4 regions of the Afifella sp. YEN Y35 genome follow, and region 1 is predicted to be linked to each of the others. Evidence: riboswitches for the same ligand, from Rfam matches in the RefSeq annotation. Region 1 holds a riboswitch; each other region holds the start of a gene.
What was found. A riboswitch is a leader RNA that binds a small molecule or an ion and turns the genes downstream of it on or off. The one in region 1 is predicted to bind cobalamin.

Region 1 (5,762 bases):
ACCACATATTCGGTGGCGGGCTGGCCCTTGCGGCCGAGGCGACGCCCGGTCTCCTTGATGAGGCCGAGTGCGATCAATTCCCCGGCGATGTTGGACGCGGTCTGCGAGGTGAGGCCCGTCATCCGGGCGATTTCTGAGCGCGACAGCGGGCCGTGTTTCAAAACCGCTTCAAACGCCACGCGGCGATTGCGTCTTCTCGCATGTTCGAGGTTTGTGCCCTGAAGCGACATCGCACTCCGTCTCTGTAAATGGTTGAGTTTTCCAAAACGTTTTGATTAATAGGGACCCATCACGTCAATCAACTTCCTCGATACGGACCCTCAGGCTGCGTTATGACCATGAAAATCAGTGACTTTATCGCCCAACAACCGGCGATGGTCGAGAAAGTCCTGTCCGACTTGCCGTCACAGATCGAAGCGGCGCTCCCGGAATCGGAGCCTGAACGCGTCATTTTGGTCGGCACCGGCAGTTCGATGAATGCGCTCCTTGCCGCCTCCGACAGCTTTTCCGGCCTCCCTGCCGAGCTTGCGTTGCGCAGCCCGCTGACCTTCCTGGCCGAGACTGGCGAGCGCCGGGTCGCCAAGAGCCTTGCCATCGTCTTGTCCCAGTCGGGCAACAGCAGCGATACGATCGCAGCGACGAAACAGGCCCGCAAAGAGGGCATGGATGTCATCGTGGTGACGGCCGGACGAGAGGCGCCGCTTGCCGCCTGTGATGTGAAGCTCGTCTGGCTTCCGGTCGAGGACGAGACCGTCGGGCCGAAGACCAAAGGCTACACGGCGAGCGTTCTGGCGCTTCGCTTGATCGGCATGGCGCTGAGCGGCAAGACGATGCCGACAGCGGCGCGTGGTTTCGTCGAGGGTTATGCACAGCTGATCGAGACGGCGCGCATCTGGTCGACCAACATGGCGCCGAAGCTCGCCGGTGCCGATGTGATCGCAGTGCTGGGGCAGGGACGGCATTACGGTTCTGCACTGGAGGGATCGTTGAAAGTGGCGGAAATGGCCGGCATTCCCTCCTTTGGCCTCGAAACCGAGGAGGCGAGCCACGGCCGTCTGCACGGCCTCACCAAGAAGAGCGTGACGATTGCGCTTGCTTCGAATGCGCACGAACTCGATCTGGCACGCCGTGTCGTGGCAGCGATGGCGCATTACGGCCTGACCGGCTTCATCTTCGATCTCACCGGCAAGGAGCCGGAGGGGATCGTCTGGCCGGCGTCGGAAGAGCCGACGCAAGGTCTCGATACCTTGAGCGCCGTCGTGCCGTTTCAGTGGCTCGCAGTCGATCTTGCCGCGGAACGCGGTCTCGTGCCGGAGGATATGCCTTATCCGGGCATGACGAAGCGGCTCGGCATCAAGGTCGGAGAGGCCGTTTGACGCCCGAATTCCTTTTTGCGGTCGATGTCGGCGGATCCTCGGTGAAGCTTGGCATCGTCGACGGCAACGGCGTCGTCGTCGCCAAGAGCGCACTTCCCTTTCGTTCGCTGGCAAGCTTCGAAGCCCTCGTGGAGGGGGCGGCCGAAAGCCTCGATGCCTTGGCGCGTACGGTCTCAGCTGCGCCCGAAGCGATCGGGATCGCAGCGCCGGGCTATGCCGATCCCGCCACCGGCCTGCCGCTCGACGGCACCGGAAATGTTCCGCTTCTTAAGGGCGGCTCGCTTGCGGCTGAGCTCGCCAGACGTCTGAACGTGCCCGCGGCAACGGACAACGACGCGATCTCTGCCACGCTCGGCGAATTGGAGTTCGGTGTCGGCAGGCGCGTTTCGAGCTTTGCCCTCATCACGGTGGGCACCGGTATTGGCGGCGCCCTCGTCATCGATCGGCGTATCGTGCGCGGCCGTGATGGCAAGCCGCCGGAATTCGGTGCCATGGTTTTGGAGCCGGGTCATCCGTATCAACGCTATGGTCTTCACGGTACGTTTGAGGATCTCGCCGGTGGCAAGGCCGTCATCGCCGCCTATGCCGCGGAGACCGGAGAAGCGGCCGAAGATCTCAACATGAGCCTTTTACGCGAACGCGCTCTGGCCGGTGATGCACGAGCCGACGCGGCGTTCGAGACGATGGGGCGCTACATCGCCCAGGCATTCGGGACGATGATCAATCTCACCGCCATCGAGCTTTGCGTCGTCGGCGGGGGCATTTCGCTCGCCGGAGGCTTTCTGCTGGACCGTATCCGTCGCCACCTTCGGGCAAACACCTGGCCGTATCTGTTTGATGATGCCCGGATCTTGGCGACCGAGCATGGTAACGATTCCGGCCTCATCGGAGCTGCGGCCATGGTGCGCCGCCGTCTCAATCCTGTGGCGGGCGAGAACGTCCCCGTCATCAAACCATCGGCATTCGGTTGAACGAGGTGACCGCCATGGCCCGAGAGCTGCAAGTTGAACTTCGAGGCGTGCGTAAGAAGTTCGGGGCCGCGGAGGTGATCCGCGGTGTCGACCTTGGTGTCGAGCCCGGAGAATTCGTCGTCTTCGTCGGACCGTCTGGATGCGGGAAGTCGACGCTCCTGCGCTTGATTGCGGGGCTGGAGGAGATCACCTCCGGCGACCTTTTGATCGAGGGACGTTCGGTGAAGGATTTGTCGCCTGCCAAGCGTGGCATCTCGATGGTGTTCCAGTCCTACGCGCTCTATCCGCATCTGACCGTGGAAGAGAATATGGGCTTCGGCCTGAAGCAGGCGAAGGTCGAGAAGTCGGAGATCAAGCGGCAGGTCGCGGAAGCGGCGGAAATGTTGCGCCTGTCGGAGCTTCTCCAGCGCAAGCCGCGGCAATTGTCCGGCGGACAACGCCAGCGCGTCGCCATCGGTCGTGCGATCGTGCGCGATCCGAAGGTCTTCCTGTTCGACGAGCCTTTGTCCAACCTCGACGCAGCTCTGCGCGCCCAGATGCGCATCGAGATCGCGCGCCTGCATCGCGACATGGACGCCACGATGATCTACGTCACGCACGATCAGACCGAGGCGATGACGCTGGCCGACCGCATCGTGGTGTTGAACGAGGGGCTCATCGAGCAGGTGGGCACGCCGCTCGAACTCTATGGCAAGCCGAAGACCCGTTTCGTGGCGAGCTTCATCGGCAGCCCGCAGATGAACTTCCTGCCGGTGCGCGTCGCCGGAGCGTCGGAGGGAGGCCCTTGCCTCAAGCTCCCGAACGGGGTCGAAATGGCTTTTCCGGAAGCGCCGGCGGCGGCGATCGATCGGGAGGATGTCGTGCTCGGCATCCGCCCGCATGAGATCAAGTTCAGCCGCGAGAAAACCGAAGGTATTGCGGCCGAGATCGTCGTCGTCGAGACTTTCGGCAACCACACGCTTCTCTATGCCAATATCGGCGAGGATGATCTCGTGACCGTCGAGACGGCTGGGATCAGCGATGTGACGACGGGCGAGCGCGTTTGGCTGAGTTTCGATCCCGCCCATTGCCATTTCTTCGACGGGGATGGTCAGGCTCTATAGTTCGGGCCGAGGCTTTGACGGCATCGGCCACCCCCGTGCTCGAAGGGGTGGCCCGGAGGAGGCGACCCCGAGGAGGTTGCTGGACGGCACACGGGCAGTCCGCCTCTGTTGCAGAAATCCTGTACTGAAAGGCGCTATCCGTCTCGCGGGGTGGTGCCGCTGAGGCCAGGCGAAGAGGGTGTCGAGGCCCGGCAACGTGCGGCATTATGGCCGGATCGGGGCGCGAGCGCCTGTAGAAATCGTCATACATCGAAGTATTATTCTCCAATTCCGATGTAAATATTACGAATATTGGAGCTTCGAATGGCCGTTTTATGGCAGATAGCAACCTGCGCGCGCTAAAAATAAACCGAAGATAGAATTTTCTCCTATTGCCGGTGGGTAACGAAAGCGTTAGCGGCCCTGCCGACTTGACATAAGCCGCCGTTGGCGCCAGTAAAAGCCTGTTACCGGTTTCCGAGCGTGAGAGCGCGAGGATGAAAAGGGAATACGGTGAGGCGTACCCAAAAGGGGCCGAAACCGTAGCTGCCCCCGCAACTGTGAGCGGAGAGCAGGGCTGGGAGTGCCACTGGCGCGTGAGCGCTGGGAAGGTAGCCCTTGCTTGGTGCCGCGAGCCAGGAGACCTGCCGGTGATGTGCGTCGGGCTGTGTGGGCTGTCGGCGTACAACGAGGGATGTCGGGGTCTGCATCCAGCGACGAAAATCACGGCGGGCAGCGCTTGCGCTTGCTTGTCATCTTTCGGCGTTGGGCAGGTCGGTCATCCTGATGGAAGAGCATTTCCCAACTCATAAGTGGCGGATCCAGGACTTCGTCGACGTTCCGACGTTGCAGCGGATCCAGGACACTTTTGCCAAGGCCATGGATATGGCCGCGGTGACGGTTGATCGCGACGGGGTGCCCGTCACCAAAGCGAGCAATTTCCAGCCTGTGTGTCGTTTGATGCGCTCCACCCCCGAAGGGTTGCGGCGTTGTCATGCATGCGATGCCTGCGGGGGGCTCGCCGCCTACCGCTCAGGCCGGCCGGCGACTTATGTCTGCCATGCCGGGCTCGTCGACGTCGCCGCGCCGATCATCATCGAGGATGAATATCTCGGCTGCCTCTTGTGCGGCCAGGTGATGCTCGAAGACGAGCGCGAGCGCACGATCAGCAACGTGCTCGACCGAAACCATTCTCTCGGCATTGCTCCGGCAGAGCTTGAGGAAGCCGTCTATGCCATGCCGGCGGCCGATCGAGATCGCCTCGATTCCGCCGTCGAGATGCTGATGCTGGCGGCGAGCCACATCATCGAGATTGGCAAGACGAACCTGATCCAGGCGCGCCTCCTCAAAGAGGTGAAAGCCAAAGCCGCCACGGAAAAGGCGCTGCAGGATGCCCAGTTGCGGGCGTTGCAGGCGCGCGTCAATCCGCATTTCCTGTTCAATTCGTTGACGCTCATTGGCTACACGGCCTTCGAGGAGAAGGCGGTGAAGACCGAGGAAGTCGCTTACATGCTGAGCGACATCCTCCGCTACAGCCTGCGCAATCTCGCCACTTCGGTGCCGCTCAGCGAAGAATTCGACATGATCGAACGCTGCTTGCGCCTCCACCAGCTTCGCTTCGGCGACCACCTGAGCATCGAAGTCGATCTCGACGAAAGCCTGCGCAATTGGCCGGTCCCGTGCATGGTTCTGCAGCCGCTTGCCGAGAATGCCATCGTGCACGGGGTGGAAGCGCTCTCGCGGCCGGTTCGCGTGCGCGTCTCGGCGCGGAGGGTGGACGATCGCGGCTTGATCGAGGTCTATGACAACGGCGCGGGGATGAGCGAGGCTCAGGTCGCCGCGCTCAACAACGATCGTTGTGTCCTGCAGCAGGCGGAGCGCAGCCGCGCGGCTCTCGGACTGCAAAGTGTCATCACCCGGCTCGACAGCGAGTACGGCAACGACTTCGATCTCAAAGTAACAAGCAGATTGAATGAGGGAACCCGAATTGAGCTTTCCTGGCCACTCGGCGACTATGCGCAGCTTGAAAATGCTTGAGCTCGCACGCACTGAGCGTTTTGCGTCCATGTTTCAAGGCGCTTTTCAGCAGGAGTCCTCGGTTCGGCCCGGCCTCCTGGTGGCCGACGACACGCCCATCATTCGCTCGACGGTCAGCCGCGTCGTGGCGGCTGAGGCGCTCGACTTCGCCAATGTCTGGGAGGCCAAGAACGGCTCCGAGGCGGTGGAGCTGGCGCGGCGCGAGCGGCCAGAACTCATTCTGATCGACATCAAGATGCCCGGCGTGGACGGGTTGGAAGCGGCCGCGATCATCAAGGCCGAGCTGCCGCGCACCC
Region 2 (5,762 bases), 730 kb from region 1:
CATCGAGACCGACGCCGTTTGCGAGCCGGCCATCCTTGTTCGGATAGTTCGACAGAACGATGCCGATATGTTTCGCCGCGTTCGGCTTCGTCGAAAGCTGCGCCCAGGCCGCCGCGAGATCGGCGACGAAGGCGACGCGGTCTGCGAGCGGGCGATGCGCCATCGGCCGGCACTGCGTGCGCAGCTCGAACGCTCCCTCTTCCTTGAACGAAATGGCACGGGTGATGAGACGTCCGTCGACCTCCGGGAGCACCACGTTCATGGTGAGATCGGAGGGTGAGAGACCGCGCGGATGTTCACGCCAGATCGCCTCGGACACACCCGCAAAGGTCACCTGAAGAACCGGCCGCCTTCCGCCATCGAGAAAGGTCTCGGCAGACGGATCGCCGGTCTTGCCGAGAGCAAAGGCGGTGGCGTTCAGGATGAGCGCAGGATCGTGCTCCTGAAACAGCCCCATTACGAACTCTTTGTCCGCCGCCGCCTTGAGGCTTGAGACGAAAACCGGAAGCGGCCGCAGTCCCCGTTCGGCAAGAGCCGCAGAAAGCGCTTCCACCGGCGCCGTCTGACCCGATTGCACGAGCGCACGATAGAAGACGATCGCCGCAGTCGGCCCCTCGCCCTCAAACTTCCGTCCGCCCTCGGAAACGCCAAAAGCCGGCACCGTCTTCGGTGGCGGCGGCACCTCGTCATGTCCGAGAAGATGGCCCGAGAACCGCAACGCGTTTTCGAAATTCTCCGCTCCGCCCTCAACGAGATAGGACCAGAGAAGCCGCGTTTCGTCGGCGCCGAGCGTGCCCTCGGCCGCAAGGTCGCCATCCCATTTGGTATCGCCCGGCATCAGCGCCACTTTGGCGCCTGAGCCGCGCGCAATCCGCAGCGTCTCCTCGACGCCGTAGCGCCAATAGCCGACGCCGCCGAGAAGCCGAACGACGATCAGCTTCGCCTCGGCCAGCACCTTCTCGACATAGAGATCGACCGAATAGGGATGCGCGAGCGACATCCAATTGGCGAGCCGAATGGCCGGAAAATCGCCCGCCAGCCGGTTCGCCGCCGCAGCCAACCCGGCAATCTCGGTGTCAGCTGCGGAAAGGATGACGATGTCGCCCGGGCTCTGATCGAGATCGACCGCTTCGGAGGCCGCGTCGAGCCCCCGACTCTGGCCCTTGAAGATATGCAATTCAGCCTCCGAGGGCCTCCGTGACGGCCGCCCGATCGACATCGGACAGGCCGATCACCACGAGCTTCGGCTCGCCCGACGATTCACCGTTGCCGCGGTCGAACCAGCTCTCCAGCCTCTGACCCACAGCCTGGACGACCAGCGGCACCTTTTTGCCGTCGATCGCAAGGCGTCCCTTGATGCGCAGAACGCCAGGCATGGCGAGCGCCTTGGTGATGCGTGCTTCGGCCTCGGCCTTGTCCGGCGCTGTCACGGTGATGCTGAAGGAATCGAAATCGTCGTGCTCGTGCTCCTCGCCTTCCATCTCATGGTGCGAAAGCCGGGTCTCGCTGTCGTCCTCCGCCCCGGCCCCGACGCCCAGGAGCACTTCGGGCGGCACGATGCCATGCGTGGCACGAATGAGCGACGCAGCGACGCGCTTGTCCTCTCCGACGCGCTTTTCCACGCGCAGCATGCCCGCTTCATCGACGAGATCGCTCTTCGACAAGACGATGAGATCGGCGCAGCGCAGCTGATCCTCGAACAATTCCTCGATCGGATCGTCATGATCGAGCGACTGGTCGGCTTCGCGTTGCGCGACGAGCTTCGCTTCGTCGCTCGCCATACGACCGGCCGCGACGGCCTCGGCATCGACGACGGTCACCACCCCATCGACGGTCACCCGGTCGCGGACAGCAGGCCAGGCAAAGGCTTTGACGAGCGGCTGCGGCAGAGCGAGGCCCGAGGTCTCGATGACGATGTGATCGGGCGCCTGGCCGCGTGCGAGGAGTCCCTCCATCGCCGGCAAAAAATCGTCCGCCACCGTGCAGCAGATGCAGCCGTTGGAGAGCTCGACGATATCCTCCTCACCGCAGGCGGGGCTGCCGCAATCGGAGAGAAGCCCGCCATCGAAGCCCGTATCGCCGAACTCGTTGACGATGAGGGCGATTTTTCGGCCGTTCGCGTTTTCGAGGATGTGGCGGATGATCGTCGTCTTTCCGGCTCCAAGGAAGCCGGTGATGATCGTCGCGGGAATGCGTTCCGAAGCGTTTGTCATGAAGGAAGCTGTCCTTTCAGTGCCAGAGGCAGTCCGGCCGCCATGAAGACGACCAGCTCCGCCGAGCGGGCGATTTCCTGGTTGAGACGGCCCTGCGCATCGCGGAAGCGACGAGCCAGGGCGTTATCGGGTACGAGGCCGAGGCCGACCTCGTTGGAGACGAGGACGACGGGGCCGTTCGCCGCGGCGAGGGCTGCGCAGAGCTCGCGCGTACGCACGGCGAGGTCCTCTTCGGCGAACAAAATGTTGGAAAGCCAGAGTGTGAGGCAGTCGACGAGCAGGGCCCGATCCGGCGCGGCCTCGCCGGCAATGACGTCCGCAAGCGCGACCGGCTCCTCGACGGTGCGCCATGCCGGTCCGCGCCGAGCCCGATGTGCGGCGATGCGCTCACCCATCTCCGCATCGTCGTCTGCGGGAGGACACGTGGCGACGTAGACGGGGTTGAGCCCGCTTTCCTCCACGAGGCGTTCCGCATAGGCGCTTTTTCCCGAGCGGGCGCCGCCCAAAACGAGTGCCGTGGTTATCATGAGGATTTCGCGGAGCGTTTCCGCGCCAGGGGCCAGGCCGACGACACGAGCGGTCGGATGCTTACCGTCCTGCCGGTCGCCATGAAGGCCGCATGACCCACGGCCATGCCTTGAACGTGAGGAAACATGACTGCCTCAACGGCAGCGCGGCGAAGATGCGTTTTCTGAAAGATCAGGCGGCGGACACCGCCCGGGCATGAAAGCGAAACCGCTCTGCACGGTGCGCAGATCGTTGGCGATCAATGCGGCGCACCCGGCTCGAACCCTGGATGGAATCGCCGACGGAAATGTTCCGGAACTTTGCATGCTATCCCCTTTGCCGTCCCTCCGACGGCGTTCGAGTTGCCCTGGTCCGGCAGGTCTCCTGGCTTGCGGGTCTCCGCCCTTCTGCGCCTTCCCGTTGCCGGTGGCTTATGCAGGGGGCTCGCCGCGTACAGTTGCGGGGGCAGCTGCGGATGAGGGATCCCGATCTGGGTCATCCCTGTCGCATTCCCTTTTGATCCCCAGGTGCTGTGCACCATTCGGGAACCGGAACCATTTCAAAGACTAAACGGAATCGGAAGACTGTCGCAAGCGCGATTCCGCCGATCGCTCCGTTTCGCTCATGCGTGTATCGCCCGGCGAAACGAACGGTGTCTGCGAATCGATTTTGCCGGCAACGGCCGCCTTCCCATTGCCATTTCCCGCGGGCGCGGCCACGTCGAATCGCCGCGCCACGCCCGGATAACGCGTGTAGATCCACACGGTGAACCGCCGCCGCCAACGCCGCACCGCGGGAATATCGATCGACAACACGATCAGCCCGAGCGGCAGCATCCACAGGCCGAGCACCGGAAGGAAGGCGAAGAGACCGCCGAGAACCAGCAGAATCCCGATACCAACACGCAGAAGCGGGCTGTGCGGCAGAGGCATCTGCCGGCCAAAAAGATGGAGGCGCGAGCGCCGCTTCCTGTCGTTCTTTACCACTTCGGCTTCCTGCCTGTTTTGCATGCGTCAAAAATGGGCTGCGAAAGGATGCTTGCAATGCCCGATGAGTTTGGTATATCGCGCCCCAATTCCCCGGTAGCTCAGTTGGTAGAGCAAGCGGCTGTTAACCGCTGGGTCGCTGGTTCGAGTCCGGCCCGGGGAGCCACCTTCCTTCTCTTCTCATCGCACGATCTCGTCGAAACCGTGTCTTCACGGTGGGTGCCAAAAACTGTGAGCACCCGGACCGGCTTGGCCAGGGCAACGGCGCTTGGCCACGCACAGGCCACTCCCGCCTCCATCGACGCGAAGAAGATCTGAAACGATCGCCGTTCGACCTCGAAGGCGGGGTTCACCAGGCGATTCGCAACGCGCCCAGCCCCGCGCAGGATCAGACGTCTCCACGCAGCAGCGGATGCGCAGAATGCGATCGAACGCAGAGAGATTCGCGACGGCCGCTTACGCGCCATCAAAGTTGAAGCGAAAGCAACCTGATTGTTACCATATGTATCGGCGCACGCTATCGTGCCGAAATGAAGTCTATTCATTTCGATTGGTTTTTCTGGACACAATATACAAGCTGGAATAAAGGGATGGCCGATATTCTACATTGAGATACGCCCTCCCCCGATGCAATGACAGACTCCCCAAACCTCTCCAGCGACGAAGAGGCGTCCGCAGGACACGTTTTCCGTATCGCCGTCGGCGACGCTCTCGTCGTGATTCTGACTTTCCTCGTGATGTTCATGGGCGTCGGCCAGCTCAGCGCTGAAGCCGGTCTCAACGCCGTGCAGACCGCATTGATGACCAGCCTCACGGTCGCCGCGCCCGCTCAGGCTGCCGCCATGCAGATCCTGACGAGCGAGGGCGCAACCGCCGGCGCCTGGGCCGCGGCCGTCGTCGCCGTCATCATCGTCAATCTCCGCTTCATCGTCATGGTCGCCTCGGTCCTGGCGCGCTTGCCGGAGACGACATTCTGGCGCGCTTTGGGCGGCGTCGGGCTGATTTCGGCGAGCTCCTTCGCCGTCATCCTCCCCCGCCTCATGGAGGAGCCGCCTCCACGACCGATTCTCTATTGCGGCATGGTCGGAGGCATGTGCTCGCTCTCCGCCGTCATCGGCGCCGTGACCGGCCATCAGCTCGCAGCCTCCGTGCCGGTCATCGTCGGCGCGACTTTGGGCGCCATGATCCCGATCTATTTCGCCACGCTGATCGCCCGCCAGAAGAAGCTGCGCCCGTTGATGGTGAACGCTCTCTTCGGCGCACTTCTCGTGCCGCTCGGCGTGCCCTTCATGGGCGCATCCGCGCTCCTCGTCCTGCCCCTCATCGTGGCAGGCCTCAGCATGCTGGTCGATCAAGGAAAACAAGGAAATGCCTGACGTTCTCTCTCACTGGCAGCTTTGGGCGGTGGCGGCCGGCGCCGGCCTTGGGACACTGCTGTTGCGGCTCGTGCCGCTGTTTGCCCGAGAGGCGATCGGTGGCGAACGCATCCGCGAATTCTTCGACCGGGCAGGCTACGGCATTCTGGGCGGCATCGTCGCGACATCGGCTTTGCGCTCAGGCCAGGGCCTGTTTCACGGCGCACCCCTCGTCGGGTCGGTGGTCGCTATCGTCTGCGTGGTCATCGCCTTCACGATCGCCGTGTGGAAGGGCGGCACGATCGTGCCGACCCTCATCGGCCTTGCGGGTTTCGTGGCGGCCGGCCTCCTCTATCTCGGCTGACCGCCCTATTCGCGCAAACGCACCGTCTAGGCCGTCCGCTGAATGATCGGATAAGACCGCTTCACGGAAACCGCGATAATGGCGGCAAGACCGGCTTTGACGAGGTCACCCGGAATGAAGGTCGCCGAGGCGATCGCGGTCTTCGTCAGCGGCAGGCCGACATTGACCGCGGTCCACGGGATACCGATCGCATAAAGAACCACGATGCCGCCGAGCGCGCAGAAGACGAACGAGGTGACCACATTGAGTCGGTTCCAGCCCCATTCGTGCAAAAGACCGACGGCGAAGGCAGCCGCGACCCAGCCGAAGAGGTAGCCGGCGGTCGGACCGAAGAAGA
Region 3 (5,762 bases), 1.9 Mb from region 1:
CGACGCGATGACCTTGTGAGCGAGAGCCTGCGGTGCGGGCAGAAGAGTCAGAAAAACAAGGGCTGCGCAGAGCTTTCTCATAGCGCGACCTCCTCGGCAGCGGACCGATTGAAAGTGGCGAAAAGCTCCGGCTTGACGCGGCGGGCGAGAACCACGGCCGCCCCCGTCACCAGCGCTTCGATGATCATGATCGGGATATGGGCGAAGAAGACGAGCTTGGCGGCCGGGATGAATTCGTCGCCGGACAGCGCCAGAGCGATCGCGACGAAGGCCGTCGTCAGCGCGATCGCGAGCCCCCCGCCGATGGCGCCTGAAATCGCGGCGACCGTCAGCGAATTGGAGGCGATCCCCCGCCGGCACAGATAATAGACGATCACCGCCGGCAGCGCGATGTTGAGCGTATTCACCCCGAGCACGGTGAGCCCTCCGAAGCCGAAGAACACCGCTTGCAGAAGAAGCCCGACGAACAGCGCCGGGAAGGCGGCCCAGCCGAGCACCAGCCCGGCCAGACCGTTCATGATGAGATGGACGCTGGAGGGACCGATCGGAACATGGATGAGCGAGGCGACGAAGAACGTCGCGCTCAACACCCCGGCGGCCGGCATCTTTTCCGCCGTCAGCGATTTGAGGCCGAGCGCGATGCCCCCGGCCGCCAGCACCGCTCCCCCGATGACGACGTCATTGGCGAGAGCTCCGTCGACAATATGCATCGATCCCTCCTGCCGTCACTCGACGTCGTAGGCGCGCACCCAGATGACGGCGTCCTGCGAGAGCTCTTTGCCCTCGAACTCCGTCTTCGGACCCGTACCGAGCGCGGCAAAGCCCCAGAACCCGGCCTTCGGGACGCCGAAGGTGAAGTAGCCGTTCTCGTCGCTCATCGCGACGACGGCACCGCCCGGCATCGGCGAGGCTTTGGGTTCGGTGGGCTTGTTCTCGTCCATGGAGGGCTCGGCCGCCATGTATTCGACTTCGATCTCGGCGCCTGCGACCGGCTTGCCTTCCGACAGGACGCGCCCCGTGAAGGTGGAGCCGGCCAGAATGTTGGTCGGGCGATCGAGCGGCACGATTTCCGTCGCAAGCTCTTTGGGCTCGGCCCAGTCGGTCGGCAATTGCGCCCGGTTCAGATAGGCCTTGGCGATCTGCTGGATGTAGATGTCCTCGCTCTCCTCGTAATAGGGCTGAGGCACGACGACGAGCGTGTAATCGCCGGCGCGCTTGGCCGGCAGCGTGGCATCGAAGGCCTGCGCGCTGTTTTCGAGCCCCTCGAAGGAGATCGGCTTGAGGCTGTCCTTGAGATCGATCTTCTTGCCGCGGAAGACGGCGTAGAACTCTTCCGGCGCGCCCATATCCATGACATGGCCGTTCTCGAAGGGGTGCCAGAAGATCAGCTTCAGCGGCACGTCGCCCGGCTCGGCGAGGTTCACCTCGGGCGTATAGATCAGCTGAAAATGCGCTTCGGCTGCGGCGGGAAGAAGGAACGCCGCCGATGTGAGGGCGGCACAGGCAAACTTACGAAGTTTCATTCGTATCGTCTCTCCAATGACTGTGGCGGACGAACCGCGACAGCGATGCGGAAAGGACGATCGGGGTTTTGGCGTGGATTGGGCGCAAATGGGATTCCTGGCGCCGTTCCACCGCCAGACGCTCACCCCGGCGTCCGTTGCGGTGCGGCACCGGTGGCCCGGCGTCGCGCGTCAGCGGCAGGTCTCCTGGCTTGCGGGTCACAGCGTGGCTTCGTCTTCCCAGCGCATATGCGCCAGTGACATGTTGAAGCCCTGCTCGCCGCTCACAGTTGCGGGGGCAGCCACGGTTTCGGTCCCTGCTGGGTACGCCTCACCGTGTTCCCTTTTAATCCGGTCGCTTTGCGTCCGGAAACCGTTGACGCCCCATCTGCCGGCGAATGGCCATAATTGTCAATGCCGTGCACGTTGAGCAGCTATGCCCGGCACGACTTTCCTTTGCCGGCAACGCACGACGCCGAAGGGCGCCCGACGGCACAAAAAAGGCCGACCGCACATGGCGGCCGGCCCTCTCAAAATCAAACGTGTTCAGGCGTTCAGCGCGCGGCGACCTGCTTGTCGCCGGCCCCGGTTTTTGGCTTGCCGCTTTTGCGCAGCATCCGTTCCAGACCCGCCTGGGCGCCCTCGTTGCCGCGGCCGCCGTCGCGGCGGGCCCCGTCACGCCGGCCATCCGCGCCACTTTTGCGGCTCTTGGGCGCGCCGCCCTCCGCCCGCTTGGCCGAACGGCCTCCTTCGGCACCTTCCGGCCTGCGGTTGCGTCCGCCTTTCGGGGCATCGCCGTTGCGGCCTTCATTCCGCCCGTCGCTCCGCCCTTCGTTGCGCCCCTCGGAGCGAGCTTCGAAGGCCGCGGGTTTGTTGCCCGAGCGCCGGCGGTTGCGTGAGGGAGAAGTGCGCTTGCCGGGCTGGCGTGATCTTTCGTCGCGCCGCTCGCCCGCCTGCTGGCGCACGCCTGCAGACGGCGCCTCATCGGTTTCGCCGACCACCTCGGCTCCGGCCTGGGTCGCGACTGCCTCGCGCCGAGGGGCAGCGCCATGCGCATCGATCCTCTTGCCGATCAGCTTTTCGATGTCGCGCAGAAGACCCCGCTCGGAATGATCGCACAGCGAGATCGCGATGCCGCTCTTGCCGGCGCGCGCGGTCCGCCCGATGCGGTGCACATACGCCTCCGGCACGTTCGGCAGCTCGAAGTTGACGACATGCGAAACGTCGTCGATGTCGATGCCGCGCGCCGCGATATCGGTGGCGACCAGAACGGACACACGGCCGTTGCGGAAGGCACCGAGTGCCTTTTCGCGCTGATTCTGGCTCTTGTTGCCGTGGATCGCCGCCGAACGCAGCCCAGCCTTGTCGAGATGCTGGCTGACGCGGTCGGCCCCGCGCTTGGTGCGCGTGAAGACGATCGCCCGCTCCATATCGGCCGTGCCGAGAAGATCGACGAGCATGTCGCGCTTGCCGGCACTCGCCACGTTGATGACGCTTTGTGCGATCTGCTCGATCGGGCGCGACACCGGGGCGACGGAGATTTCCGCCGGCTGATGAAGAAAATCGCCTGCGAGCTTGCGGATCGCCGGCGGCATCGTCGCCGAGAGAAGAACCGTCTGACGCTCGCGCGGCATCTTCGCCAGGATCTTGCGGATCGCCGGCATGAAGCCGAGATCGAGCATCTGATCGGCCTCGTCGAGCACGACGATGTTCGTCTGGTCGAGGCGGACGGCGCCGGTCTGCATATGGTCGAGAAGACGGCCAGGCGTCGCGATGATGAAATCGACACCGCGCGACAGGGCCTTCACCTGCGGCCCGGGCCGGGCGCCGCCGATGACGACCGCCGACGACATGTTCACGAAGCGCCCATAATTGCGCACGCTGTCGGCGACCTGCTGGGCAAGCTCGCGCGTCGGCACGACGATGAGGGCATGGCATGTGCGCGGTGCGGCCGGCACCATGGTGCGGCTGAGCTTGTCGAGCAGCGGCAGCACGAAGGACGCCGTCTTGCCGGTTCCCGTCTGCGCCGTGCCGAGAAGATCGCGGCCGGCAAGCATGGTCGGGATGACCTGCGCCTGAATCGGAGTCGGATTGGTATAGCCTTCGGCGGCGACGGCACGAAGGATGGGCTCGGCGAGGCCGAGTTCATTGAAAAGTGTCAATATGAGCTTTCTCGTCGCGGCCAGCCTGAGACGGCCGGCGCGAGCTGTGTCACTTGGTTTTGGAAGCCTGCGTAGATCAGCTGCCGGGAGCTTACGCCTCAACGGGCGCCTTCGGGGCAACGATCGATACGGAAAGTTGCTTGTGACCACCGACGGCGACGAACGCCTCTACGCGCGGGGTCATCACGCCCCTTGAACCACGCCTTGCGGCAATTGGCAACCGCAATCGCGTTCCCTGCCGCCGAAGCTTGCATGAGCGAGGCATGTGGGGCGGCCGCTTCTCTTGCCGGCACCCGCCGGCGCGCGTATCTCCGGTCCGTTCGCGCGCCGGCCGGACAGAGCGCCCGTGCCCTCGGCATTTCGCAGCCTCCGCACCGGCTGCCCATCGGCTTCCGCCGGCCTTTCAGAGGATCTCGTCTCGTGACCCGCCTTATCGCTCCGACCCGACTTTGGAAGGATGGCCGCTTTGAGACCGGCCTTGCCGTGGAGATCGAGGCGGGCGCGATCGCCCGCATCCGGCCACTTGGCCCGCATGAGACGCCCGACCTCGCGCCCCATCTTCTCGTCCCCGCCCTCACCGACCTTCAGGTCAACGGCAGCGGTGGAATCATGCTCAATTCCGATGCAAGCCCCGCCGCGATCGAGACGATCATCGCGGCCCAGCGCCGCCTCGGCGTCGGCTTCCTGATGCCGACCCTCATCACCACCACGGCCGAACGCATGCGCGCGACCGCCGAAGCGGTAATCAAGGCCTGGGGCATGCCGGGTCTCCTCGGCCTGCATCTGGAAGGCCCGCACCTCAACCCGGAGCGCAAGGGCACCCACGACGCCACCCATATGCGGCCGATGGATCGCGCCACCCTGACAATCTTGGAACGTCTTCGCGCCGCGGATATCCCGGTCATGCTGACGCTCGCGCCGGAAGTCGTCCCCCCGGACCTCATCCGTGAAATCGCGGCGATGGGCGTCGTCGTTTCAGCCGGCCACAGCGCCGCCGATGCTGCGGAGACGGAGGCTGGCCTTGCCGCCGGCATTGCCTGCTTCACGCATCTCTACAACGCCATGCCGCCCATGACCTCGCGCGCACCCGGCCTCCTCGGCACGGCGCTCGCGAGCGACGCCTATGCCGGCATCATCGTCGACGGCCATCATGTCGCCTGGCCGATGGTCGCGATCGCCTGCCGCGCCCGCCCGGTCAGAAACCGCACCTTCCTCGTCTCCGACGCCATGGCAACGGTCGGGGGGCCCGACCATTTCGTCCTCTATGGAGAGGAAATCCGCGTCCGCGACGGGGCCCTCGTCAATGCGGCGGGCGCTCTTGCCGGCGCCCATGTCGACCTTCTCACCTGCCTCAGGAACGCCGTCTTCCATGTGGGCCTGTCGCTCGAAGAGGCCGTCGCCATGGCGACCGACATCCCGAACGCGGCGATGCGGCTCGTCCCTCCGGCCCTCGAGCCCGGCCGCCCCGTCGCCGAAATCCTTGCCCTCGATACGAACCTGACCCGGATCGACATCTGAGGTGCTGCCGCACCGCTGACATGATCGCGCGCCAAGCCTCGTCCCCATCGAGACATGAAGCAAACCGCGTAGAGAGGGACAAATGCAGCCTATCGAGACGGACCGGCTGATCCTCAGGCGTTTCGAGAAGCGCGACGCGCCCGGCCTCTTCGCCTATTTGCAGGAGCCGGCGGTCAGCTGCTTTTTCTCCATGCGGCTCGCCGATCTCGCCGCGGCGGAAGAAGAGGTGAAAAAGCGCGCCGAGAGCGACAGCGAGATCGCCGTCTGCCTGCGCGACACGGGTGAGCTCATCGGCGATCTCTTCGCCGTTTTGGAAGGCGACGACACCTATGCGCTTGGCTGGAACTTCAACAAGGTTTTCTCCGGCGCGGGGTATGCGACGGAGGCCGCCCGCGCCCTCTTCGCGCATCTCTTCACGACAAAAGGCGCGCGCCGTCTCTATGCCTATGTCGAGGACACGAATTATCCCTCGCAGCACCTCTGCGAACGGCTCGGCATGCGCAGGGAGGGCCTCTTCATCGAATACGTCTCGTTCATGAAGGACGAGGCCGGCAATCCGATCTTCGAAAACACCATGCAA
Region 4 (5,762 bases), 770 kb from region 1:
CTCATCTGCCAGATCGAGGATCCGGACGGCGCTGCTGCAGCCGCCGAGATTGCTGCCGTTCCAGGCGTCGACGGTCTCTTCGTCGGCCTGGTCGATCTCGGCGTCGCCTCTGGTCTGGAGGCGGGATCGGATGAGCTTCGCGCGCTCTGCCGGAGGATCGTTGCGGTTGCCAGCGGGGATGGGGCGCGCACGGGCATGTTTGTCGGCAGCGCCAAAGAGATTCCGGACTGGGAGGGAGCGGGTGCGAGCTTCTTCCTTGTCAAGACCGACCAGGGGTTTCTGAGGGCCGGCGCCGCCGCGGCGCTCGCGACCGATTGAGAACCGGCATCTTTGCCGAACAGACGTCTCGAATGAGGGCATGACAATGAATGTTGCGATCGTCGGCTGGGGCCACACGGCTTTCGGGAAATCCGAGCTGTCCTTCGAAGAGCTCGTCCGGGCTGCGGCCTCGGAGGCGCTTGCCGATGCGGGCATCGGCGGCGAGGACGTCGACGCGACCTTTCTCGGCCATTTCAACGCCGGCATGGTGGCGGACGGCTTTGCATCCTCCATGGTGCTCGGGGCGGGCGAGGGCATGCGCTTCAAGCCCGCGACGCGGCTTGAAAATGCCTGCGCCTCGGGATCGGCCGCGATTTATGCGGCAATCGACGCGATCGAGGCCGGGCGGATCGATGTCGCTCTCGTCGCCGGGGCGGAGAAGATGACCCATCTGCCGGGTGCACAAGTGACGGCCTCCCTCGGGGCGGCGAGCTACCAGAAGGAGGAGGCGGGCGTCTCCTTCCCAGAGATTTTCGCCCGCTTCGCCCGTGCCTATCGCGAGCGTTTCGGCGACCCGAGCGAAGCGATGGCGCGGATTGCCGTGAAGAACCATGCAAACGCCGTCGACAATCCGCTCGCTCAGCTCAGGAAGCCGCTCGACTTCGCCTTCTGCAGCGAGGTTTCCGAGAAGAACCCGATGATCGCGGAGCCGCTGAAGAAGACGGATTGCTCGCTCGTCTCCGACGGGGCGGCGGCGATCGTCGTCTGCCGTGCCGACCGCGCCGGCGAGTTCAAGAAGGCCGTCGGCTTCCGCGCCCGCGTGCAGGTGAACGACTATCTGCCGCTGTCAGCCAAGGATCTGACGCGGCTCGAAGGGCCGGCCGAAGCGTTTCGGCAGGCTTATGCGGCGGCCGGTGTCTCCGTCGACGACATCTCCTTCGCGGAGGTGCATGACTGCTTCACCATTGCCGAGCTGATGACGATGGAGGCGATGGGGCTGGCGCGCCCCGGCGAGGCGGCTGCCCTCGTTGCGGACGGCGTCACGCACAAGGACGGCAGGCTGCCGATCAACCGTTCCGGCGGCCTGAAGGCCAAGGGCCATCCCGTTGGCGCGACGGGCGTTTCCATGCACGTCATGGCCGCCCGTCAGCTCACTGGGGAAGCCGCGGACATGCAGCTCGCCGATCCGAAACTCGGCCTCTGCTTCAACATGGGCGGAGGCGCCGTCGCAAGCTACGTTTCGATCCTCGAGCCTTTGGAGGTCTGACCCATGAACCTCGCGGACTGGCTTCTTCGCACGGCGCGGCGCATGCCCGAAGTACCGGCGCTTTTGCGTGGTGATGAACTTGTGGCGACCTACCGAGAGTTTGCCGAACGGGCCGCACGGCTCGGGCGCGCGCTCAAAGAGGTGCATGGCGTTTCACCGGGAGACCGGGTCGCGATCTTCATGGCCAATTCGACCGAGTATCTGGAGATCATGTATGGGATCTGGTGGGCCGGTGCGGCCGCCGTGCCGATCAACCACAAGCTCCATCCGCGCGAGGCGGCCTACATCGTCAAGGATTCGGGAGCGGGTCTCGTCTTCATCTCCGAGGGAGACGAGGTGCTGGCGCAGCGGCTCGATGAGGGCGTGCGTCTGATCACCGCGCTGGGCAAGGCGTACCAGGAGCTTCTTGCCGCCGAACCGCTTGCCGCGCCACATGCGATGTCGTCGGATGCGCTCGCCTGGCTTTTCTACACCTCCGGAACGACCGGCAATCCGAAAGGCGTCATGCTCTCGGTCGCCAATCTGCAGGCGATGAGCTTTGCCTATTTTGTCGATGTCGACGAGGTGCACACCGAGGATGCCGCGCTCTATGCCGCGCCGATGTCGCATGGGGCGGGGCTCTACAACTTCATGCACGTTCTCCGCGGTGCCCGCCATGTCGTCCCAAAATCAGGTGGATTTGATGCGGCGGAAATCGTTTCGCTTGCCCACTCGCTCGGCGGTCTGTCCTTCTTCGTCGCGCCGACCATGGTCCGCCGCCTCGTCCAGCACGCGAAGACGACCGGCTATGACGGCGATGGGATCCGGACCATCGTCTATGGCGGCGGGCCGATGTACGTCGCCGATATCGAAGAGGCGGTTTCCCTTTTCGGACCGCGCTTCGTGCAGATTTACGGCCAGGGCGAAAGCCCGATGACGATCACGGCCCTCTCTCGCGATCTCGTGGCCGACAGGACCCATCCGCGCTGGAAGGAACGCCTCGGCTCCGTCGGCACCGCGCAATCCTGCGTCGATGTGCGGGTGGCGGACGGCGACGGTCATACGCTCGCTCCGGGCGAGAGCGGTGAGATTTTGGTTCGCGGTCCGAGCGTCATGGCCGGCTACTGGCAAAACGAGAAGGCGAGCGCGGAATCTCTGCGCGACGGCTGGCTCTGGACCGGTGATGTCGGTGCGATGGACGAGGACGGTTTCCTGACGCTGATGGATCGCTCCAAAGACGTCATCATCTCCGGCGGCACCAACATCTATCCGCGCGAGGTCGAAGAAGTGCTCTTGCGGCATCCCGCCGTTCAGGAGGTGTCTGTCGTCGGCCGGCCGAGCCCCGAATGGGGTGAGGACGTCGTCGCGTTCGTCGTCGCACCGGAGAACGCGCCGAATGTCGAAGAACTCGATGCGCTCTGCCGCGAGGAAATCGCCCGCTTCAAGCGCCCGAAGGACTACGTCTTTCTGAATGAGCTTCCGAAGAACAATTACGGCAAGGTGCTCAAAATCGAGCTTCGCAGGCTGCTGAGCCAAGCATAAGCGAATCGGACGGGGCCGCGAACGCGGTGCGTCTGGCTCCACATGACCGAAGTCCGACGTATGCGTGTCTGAAAGATCGCGGGCGTGGCGCGCTTGCTTGTTTGAGCCTGCGCAACCGGGACAGAATGTGGCGCGCATCCGGCTTGACACTCCGACACCATCCAGCCTTTATCTCTGTCGATGGTTTCCAGCGAAACGAAGACTTCGCTGGGTGAAAAGGGAATACGGTGCGGTGTAGCCAGTAGGCGCCAAATCCGTGACTGCCCCCGCAATTGTGAGCGGAGAGCGACCCCGAACGATGCCACTGGGCGTGCGACGGACACCGTCTAACGCCTGGGAAGGCTCGGGGAAGCAGAGACCCGCAAGTCAAGAGACCTGCCATCATCATGCAACCAGACCCGGCGGGGATGTCGGGGGAAGGATCGAGATGACAATCTTGTCGTCGACGACAATGCGCGAGTCTCTTTTCGGGCAATCCATTCCGCCTGCCCCCGCGGTTCTCTCTCGGAACCAGGATAGCAGACACAATGCACCGAAACGTCGCGATCGGCCTTGCAGCACTGGCCAGTCTTTCGCTCATCGACGCCGCGCATGCGGGTGAAACCAAATACCCGCTGAGCATCGACAATTGCGGACAAACCATCACGTTCGAGGCCGCGCCTGAGCGCGACGTCACGGTCGGCCAGTCTGCGACTGAGATTCTCTACTCGCTCGGCCTCGGCGACAAGGTCGTCGGGACCTCTGTCTGGTTCAGCGATGTGCTGCCGGAGTTCGCCGAACTCAACAGCGGCATCGAGCGGCTCGCGGACAACGATCCGAGCTTCGAAAGCGTCGTCGCCAAGAAGCCGGGCCTCGTTGCGGTTTCCTATGAGTGGCATATCGGGCCGCAGGGCATCGTCGGGACCCGCGAGCAGTTCCATGACGTCGGCATCCCGACCTACATCCTTCCGACCGATTGCGTGAAAGACAATTCCGCTGGCGTCGATGGCACCAGGCTCGAGATGTACAGCACCGACGCCCTGTATCGTGCGATCCGCGAACTTGCGGAGATCCACGACGTGAAGGCGGAGGGTGAGGCGCTTGTCAGCGATCTTTCGGAGCGCGAAGCCGCCGCGGTGGAGAAAGCGAAAGAAGCGAAGGCGGGCGACGTTTCCGCGGTCTTCTGGTTTTCGTCTGCCGAAATGGACGTCGATCCCTATGTCGCCGGGCGCAAGGGCGTTCCGGGCTGGATGATGGAAAAGCTCGGCGTCCGCAACGTCGTGGAAAGCGATGAGGAATGGCCGACCGTTGGCTGGGAGACGATCGCCAAGGCCAATCCTGACATCATCGTCGTCGCCAAGATGACCCGCCGCCGCTTTCCTGCCGACGACGTCGAAAAGAAGCTCGAATTCCTCAAGACGGATCCGGTCGCCAAGGAAATGGAAGCCGTCAAGGCGGGGCGGATTCTCGTCATGGACGCCCATTCCATGGATCCCTCCATCCGCAACATCTCGGCACTCGAGATGCTCGCCGATGAACTTCCCAAGCTGAAATAGCAGAGCCCGATCATGGCCACTCAACGACCCGGCCGCTGGCCGGGTCTTCTGACATCGTTGTCGTCGAAACTCGCAATTCTGGGGGCCGCGCTGATCCTCGGGGCTGCGATCGGAGAGACACGTATCCCGCTGGAAACGGTCGGGCAGGTGCTTGCCATGAAGGTGTTCGGGGGAAGCTATCCTGTCGATCCGATCGACCAGGGCATCGTCTGGAATTACCGCTTCAGCCGGGCAATCGTCGCGGCCTCCTGTGGCGCAGGCCTGGCCGTCTCGGGGCTGGTGCTTCAGACGCTGCTGCGCAATGTGCTCGCTGACCCTTACATTTTGGGGATCTCGGCCGGTGCATCGACCGGAGCTGTGGCTGTTACCATCGCCGGCATCGGCGGTGGTCTCGTGTCGCTCTCGGCCGGTGCTTTCGTAGGCGCCCTCGTGGCTTTTGCGCTCGTCATCGCTCTGGCTCGGGCCGCCGGTGGCTTTGCGGGAACATCGACCGGTCAGGTGATCCTTGCCGGCGTGGCCGGGGCCCAGCTTTTCAATGCGCTCACGTCGCTGATCATCGCGCACTCGGCCAATGCCGAACAGGCGCGCGGCATCATCTTCTGGCTGCTCGGCAATCTGTCCGGTGTGCGCTGGCCTGATGTATGGCTCGCCGCACCCGTCGCGATCCTGGTGTTTGTCATCATCACGGTCCATGCGCGGGCGCTCGACGCGTTTGCCTTCGGATCGGATGCGGCGGCCTCTCTGGGCATCAACGTATTGAAGACGCAGGCGATCCTGATCGGGGCGGCCGCTCTGGTGACGGCCGTTATGGTCAGCATCGTCGGTGCAATCGGCTTCGTCGGACTGGTTGTCCCGCATGCGGCAAGGCTTCTGGTCGGTCCGCGCCATGGCCGGCTCATCCCGATGACGGCGATCACCGGCGCCGTTTTTCTCATCTTCGCCGACATCGTGTCGCGAATCATCATTCCGGGCCAGGTTCTGCCGATCGGTGTCGTGACGGCGCTCGTCGGTGCGCCGGCCTTCGCGCTGATCCTGGTGCGCGGTCGCGGAGGGGCGCGATGACGCTGACGGCGCATGCTCTCGGCTGGTCCGCCGGCCGCACTCCGATCGTGTCGGACATCGATCTGACGATCGAACCTGGCGAGCTCTTCGGTCTTGTCGGACCGAACGGCTCCGGCAAG

Region 2: linked by a shared signal. The riboswitch ahead of cobU (bifunctional adenosylcobinamide kinase/adenosylcobinamide-phosphate guanylyltransferase) and the one ahead of ACK8CP_RS08135 (PocR ligand-binding domain-containing protein) in region 1 are both predicted to bind cobalamin.
Region 3: linked by a shared signal. The riboswitch ahead of ACK8CP_RS18605 (DUF4198 domain-containing protein) and the one ahead of ACK8CP_RS08135 (PocR ligand-binding domain-containing protein) in region 1 are both predicted to bind cobalamin.
Region 4: linked by a shared signal. The riboswitch ahead of ACK8CP_RS04560 (ABC transporter substrate-binding protein) and the one ahead of ACK8CP_RS08135 (PocR ligand-binding domain-containing protein) in region 1 are both predicted to bind cobalamin.

What each region holds. Positions count from the first base shown of each region.
Region 1 is NZ_CP180203.1:1,712,668-1,718,429, reverse strand. It holds gene ACK8CP_RS08155 (ROK family transcriptional regulator) at 1-179, opposite strand, end outside; gene ACK8CP_RS08150 (SIS domain-containing protein) at 333-1,376, shown strand; gene ACK8CP_RS08145 (ROK family protein) at 1,373-2,347, shown strand; gene ACK8CP_RS08140 (ABC transporter ATP-binding protein) at 2,362-3,450, shown strand; cobalamin riboswitch at 3,884-4,096, shown strand; gene ACK8CP_RS08135 (PocR ligand-binding domain-containing protein) at 4,216-5,466, shown strand; gene ACK8CP_RS08130 (response regulator) at 5,459-5,762, shown strand, end outside.
Region 2 is NZ_CP180203.1:984,023-989,784, reverse strand. It holds gene cobN (cobaltochelatase subunit CobN) at 1-1,177, opposite strand, end outside; gene cobW (cobalamin biosynthesis protein CobW) at 1,179-2,213, opposite strand; gene cobU (bifunctional adenosylcobinamide kinase/adenosylcobinamide-phosphate guanylyltransferase) at 2,210-2,740, opposite strand; cobalamin riboswitch at 3,077-3,288, opposite strand; gene ACK8CP_RS04790 (hypothetical protein) at 3,287-3,706, opposite strand; tRNA gene ACK8CP_RS04785 (tRNA-Asn) at 3,797-3,872, shown strand; gene ACK8CP_RS04780 (AzlC family ABC transporter permease) at 4,339-5,082, shown strand; gene ACK8CP_RS04775 (AzlD domain-containing protein) at 5,075-5,425, shown strand; gene ACK8CP_RS04770 (biotin transporter BioY) at 5,452-5,762, opposite strand, start outside.
Region 3 is NZ_CP180203.1:3,915,436-3,921,197, reverse strand. It holds gene ACK8CP_RS18615 (cobalt ABC transporter permease) at 1-81, opposite strand, end outside; gene cbiM (cobalt transporter CbiM) at 78-710, opposite strand; gene ACK8CP_RS18605 (DUF4198 domain-containing protein) at 726-1,523, opposite strand; cobalamin riboswitch at 1,682-1,895, opposite strand; gene ACK8CP_RS18600 (DEAD/DEAH box helicase) at 2,057-3,664, opposite strand; gene ACK8CP_RS18595 (N-acetylglucosamine-6-phosphate deacetylase) at 4,085-5,182, shown strand; gene ACK8CP_RS18590 (GNAT family N-acetyltransferase) at 5,265-5,762, shown strand, end outside.
Region 4 is NZ_CP180203.1:939,230-944,991, forward strand. It holds gene ACK8CP_RS04545 (HpcH/HpaI aldolase family protein) at 1-318, shown strand, start outside; gene ACK8CP_RS04550 (thiolase domain-containing protein) at 365-1,525, shown strand; gene ACK8CP_RS04555 (class I adenylate-forming enzyme family protein) at 1,529-3,046, shown strand; cobalamin riboswitch at 3,211-3,444, shown strand; gene ACK8CP_RS04560 (ABC transporter substrate-binding protein) at 3,574-4,581, shown strand; gene ACK8CP_RS04565 (FecCD family ABC transporter permease) at 4,594-5,643, shown strand; gene ACK8CP_RS04570 (ABC transporter ATP-binding protein) at 5,640-5,762, shown strand, end outside.